2 regions of the Paucibacter hankyongi genome follow, and region 2 is predicted to be linked to the other one. Evidence: predicted binding sites of a transcription regulator. Region 2 holds the regulator's gene; the other holds the start of a gene.
What was found. The regulator FliA, encoded in region 2, starts transcription of late flagellar genes. The targets are predictions, from matches to a motif close to CTAAAGTTTNNNNNNNNNNNGCCGNTA.
Positions count from the first base shown of each region.

Region 1: a site for FliA is predicted at 1,235-1,261, ahead of WG899_RS14515 (putative motility protein). Genes of this name have one in related genera too.

Region 1 covers NZ_JBBHJX010000009.1:94,624-97,078, forward strand. Annotated here, with positions in the region: gene ppc (phosphoenolpyruvate carboxylase) at 1-1,135, shown strand, start outside; gene WG899_RS14515 (putative motility protein) at 1,296-1,499, shown strand; gene WG899_RS14520 (response regulator) at 1,658-2,455, shown strand, end outside.
Region 2 covers NZ_JBBHJX010000009.1:200,183-202,637, forward strand. Annotated here, with positions in the region: gene WG899_RS15015 (methyl-accepting chemotaxis protein) at 1-494, opposite strand, end outside; gene WG899_RS15020 (RNA polymerase sigma factor FliA) at 521-1,234, opposite strand; gene WG899_RS15025 (MinD/ParA family ATP-binding protein) at 1,253-2,065, opposite strand; gene flhF (flagellar biosynthesis GTPase FlhF) at 2,103-2,455, opposite strand, start outside.

The DNA of each region.
Region 1 (2,455 bases), 110 kb from region 2:
CGGCATGGCCGCCATGCTGGTGCGCAGCGGAGCCGAGCAAGACATCATGCTGGGCTACTCCGACTCCAACAAGGACGGCGGCGTATTCACCAGCAGTTGGGAGCTTTATCGCGCCGAAATCGCTTTGGTGGACATGTTCGACGCCTTGAGCGACGAGCACGGCATCACGCTGCGCCTGTTCCATGGCCGCGGCGGTACCGTTGGACGCGGCGGCGGCCCCAGCTACCAAGCCATTCTGGCCCAACCCCCCGGCACGGTGAATGGGCAGATCCGCCTGACCGAACAGGGCGAGGTGATCGCCTCCAAATATGCGAACCCCGAAATTGGTCGGCGCAATCTGGAAACCCTGGTGGCCGCGACCCTGGAAGCCACCCTGCTGCACCCCACCAAGAACGCACCCAAGAGCTTCCTGGAGGCCGCGCAGACCCTGTCGGATGCGAGCTTCAAGGCCTACCGTGGCCTGGTCTATGACACCGCCGGATTTGCCGATTACTTCTTCGCCGCCACGCCGATCCGCGAAATTGCCGAACTGAACATCGGCTCTCGCCCGGCTTCCCGCAAGGCGACCCGCGCCATCGAAGACCTGCGGGCCATCCCCTGGGGCTTCAGCTGGGGCCAAAGCCGTGTGGCCCTGCCCGGCTGGTGTGGTTTCGGCTCGGCAGTGATGGGTTTCCTGGGTGCCGAGGGCAGCGATCAGTACAAGCAAAACCTGGCCCTGCTCAAGCGTATGCTCAAGCAATGGCCGTTCTTCCGCACGCTCTTGTCCAATCTGGACATGGTGCTGGCCAAGACCGATCTGGGCATCGCCGAGCGCTATGTGGAGTTGGTCGAAAACAAGCGCCTGGGCAAGAAGATCTTTGCCGCGGTGCAAGAGGAATTCAGCCGCACCCAACAGGCGCTGAACCTGATCACCGGTGAAGCGCAGCGCTTGGCCGGCAACCCGGCGCTGGCCCGCTCAATCGAGCACCGCTTCCCCTATATCGACCCACTGAACCACCTGCAGGTCGAACTGATGCGCCGCTACCGGGCGATTCCTGTCGACAAGCGGGCCGAAGACCCCGCCTTGGAACGCGTCCAGCGCGGCATTCATTTGTCGATCAACGGCATCGCCGCCGGCTTGCGCAACACCGGTTGAGCGCGTTGCCGGCATGCTGGCAGGCACGCAGCAGTGCTAAGAGCGATCAGAGCGACTTTCGAAAGAGGGTCGCTCTTTTTTTGATCTGTGGGTTTTCGACTCAAGCCACAGGCGGAATTGCCGATAGCCCAAGAGTCAGCATGCCCGACGGAGCCGCATCATGGATCTTTCCAACACCGCCCTGGTCAACAACGCCGGCTCCGCCAAATCGGGCTCGGTGCAGGCGGAGGCACAGTTCACGGTGTTGAAAAAGGCTCTTCATCTGCAGGAGCAGGGGGTGATGGACTTGCTCAACGCGGTGCCGCCTTCGCCCCCCTTGGCCAGCAGCGGCCCCTTGGGGACACGCCTCAACACCTACGCCTGAACCCACCGATTCGAATTCACCGGCTGTTTTTGCGCTGCGCCGCACCGGCACAGCGGCACCTCCGGTAAGCTCAAGCCTGCAAGCAACAACAGTTGACTCGACTTGCCTTGGGACACTTGCCCAAGACGGGGCGAATTGATCAGCGATAAGGGCAGGACATGCACGTCGAGACTCCGTATTCCCGCATCGAAGCGCTGGTGGTGGACGATATGGCCACCCAGCAAACCACCTTGCGTGGTCAGTTGGGCATGTTGGGCATTGGCAAGATCGACGCCGCCGGCTCCGCCGAAGACGCCCTGCGCATGATTCGCGCCAAGCCCTATGGCCTGATCCTGTGTGACTACAACCTGAACCATCGCACCGATGGCCAGCAACTGTTCGAGTTGCTGCGTGAACAGCAGGTGCTGACGCCCGATTGCCTGTTCTTCATGATCACCGCCGAGAGCAACTACAACTCGGTAGCCGCTGCCAGCGAGCATATGCCGGACGCCTATCTGCTCAAGCCAATCACGGCCGGCGACATTGAAGACCGACTGAAGAACCAACTCGACAAGCGCCAAGCCCTGCTCGAGATCAACCGCCAGCTGAACAAGAAAGACCTGGCCGCTGCCTTGGCCGCCTGTGACACCTTGTTGGCCAAAAAAGACCGCTGGTTCATGCATGCGCTGCAGATCAAGGGTCAGGTCTTGCTCGACCTGGGTTGCCCAGATGACGCCAAAAAGGTCTACCAAGACGCGCTCAGCCTGCGCGACGGCCTGATGTGGGCGCAGATTGGCATGGCTCGCGCCGCCAAGGCCAGCGGCAAGTTCGAAGAATCGAAACGGCTGGCGGAAGAAATTTTGGAAAGCCGCGACGGCGCCAAATGCCTGGCGGCGTTTGATCTGCTGGCCGGCTCGCTGGAAGCGCTCGGGGACGCAGCCGGCGCACTCAGCGCCCTCAAACAAGCTGCGCAGGTG
Region 2 (2,455 bases):
TTGAAGGCCACCAGGCGGGTCTGCAGGGCAATCTTGGTGATCTCTGACGCGGCTTCCGACACTTGGCGCAGTGTCTGCACGATGCCGCCCACCTCGTTGCCCACCCCTTCCAGCGCGGTGCTGGCGCGGGACACTGCCGAGCGCGATTTTTCGGTGGCCTGGCTGATGGCTTGCTGGGCCTGACGCACCTCGGTGAGATCGTTCGACAGCTCGCCCATCGCCTGGGCCTGCGCCATCACGACCTTTTGCGTGTCTTCCAACACACCGCGGACCTCGGCCGCGTCCTTGCCTACACCGGAGGCCGAGCGCGCAATTTCTTGGATCAACAGTTCGGATGACTCGGTTTGCCGAGGCCGCTGCGGCGGCGCGCTCGCTTGAATCTCAATTTCCGGCTTCTGCTTCCACCAAAGTGCCACGTAGTCCTCCAAGAGCGGTCGCACCGACCGCCCGCTGTTCTTTTGTGCGACTTGCCGGCTCAGGCGAGTCGACAGCAAGTCTGCTGCAAGCTTCGCGCAGCGTCTTACCAGTCGCGCAGCTTGACACGCAGACGGGCGATGGCCTGGCTGTGCAGCTGACAGACCCGCGACTCGGTGACCTTCAAAACCACCGCGATTTCCTTCAGATTCATGTCGTGCTCGTAGTACATGCTCATCATGTGCTGCTCACGCTCGGGCAGGTTCTTGATGGCGGCCACCAGCGCTTCGCGCATACGGTGGTCCTGCAACTTGAGCATCGGGTTGTTGCTGTGGTCGGCCACATGGCGATCAAGGAAGTCCTCATCGCCCTCATCGCCGGACATATCCTCTAGATACACCAGCTGCGTGCCGCGCACCTTGCCCAACAGATCTTGGTACTCGGCCAGCGGGATCTTCATTTCGGAGGCAATTTCGCTCTCCACCGGCGCGCGGCCCAGCTCTTGCTCGAGCTTGCGCACCGCGCCTTCGATCTCACGCTGCTGGCGACGTGTGCCGCGGCTCATCCAGTCGCCGCCGCGCAGCTCGTCCAGCATGGCACCGCGAATACGCTGAGTGGCGAAAGTTTCAAACTGAACGCCCTGGCCGATATCGAACCGCGACAAGGCATCGGTCAGGCCGATCAATCCGACCTGGATCAGGTCATCGATCTCCACATTAGCCGGCAACTTGGCGATCATCTGATGCGCCAGTCGTCGCACCAAGGGGCTGTATTGCTTGATGAGTGAGGAATTATCGAGGCGGCCTTTGGCGGTATACATCATCAGCTCCAGCGGCAATCAAACAGTGGCGGCGGACAAAAACGGCGAGCGCTGCGCGGGGCGCAGTGGGCTGGCGTTGACCGAGGCCTCCAAGGCCGCTCCGGGTGGGGCAGCCATCAGCAATTCACGCGCCAAGTGGCGGACTTCAGGGGCAATCGGTGCGGTCGGTGGGCATTTCGGGTCCATGCAGGCCCAGTCACGCAGCACCGCACCGAGGAAACCATCGGCGCAGCTGCTGATCTGCTGAGCGATCCGGTCAGACAAACGCAGCTGCGGCGAGCTGGCCAGCAAAAGGCTGTAGACCATCAGGCCGGCACGGCTGGCCAACCACTTCATGCCGGCGTAGGCATGGGTGACGCTTTGAGTGTCGGTGTCGGCCAGCAGCACCGGGCGCACTTCGCGCAAGGCCACCACGCGCGCCAACTCGGCGGCGCTGGCGTGCAGCAAAACCACATCGGCGTGCGGTGCGGCATCGGTCACCGCTTCCAAAAACTGAGCAGCCGAGCCATTGGCATTGATATAGCGCATCGGCAGGCCGCGGGCTGCCAAGTAGGACACATCTTTGGACAGTCGGTCCACGCAAGAACTCAGGTCCACCGAGGCCAGCTCGGAAGGCTTGGGCGAAGTCTCACCCGCGTCCACCACCAGGGTGTGCAGACCGAGCTCGGCGAAGGCGGCACACAGTCCCTCCAGCAACACGCCGGAACCCACCACATGCGGATTGCTGACCACCGGGATGAAGCGCACACGCGAGCTGGCGAACAAACGACGCAGGCCGTCGGCCTGATCTTGCGGGGCCAGGGAGTGGTGGGGGAGGTAGTGGTCGCGCATGATGCTGTCCAATTCTTTTATTGATCGGCGGGGCGGCTTAGAAGGCGCCCATGGCGGCCGCGTGCTGGGGGCCAAGCGCGGGCCCACCGGCAAAAATCAGGTTGACGTCGGCGTTGTCCATGCGCCAGGCGCCGGCGGCCACGGCACGCAGCGCGCGCTGTACCAGAGCCTGAGACGACAGACGGTGCCAGTCTTCGGGCACACGCTGACCGTTGGTCACACCCAAGACCTTCAGCTTGTGGCGGATCAGCGTGTCCAGCGCAGGAGCCAGCTTGACGGCCTCGTCGATCTTGGACAAGACCACGCCGTGGCATTCAGACGCGCGCCAGGCACTGACCACGTCTTCAATCGTCTCGCCCTGTTGAGCGGCGTTGACGACCAAAATCTTAC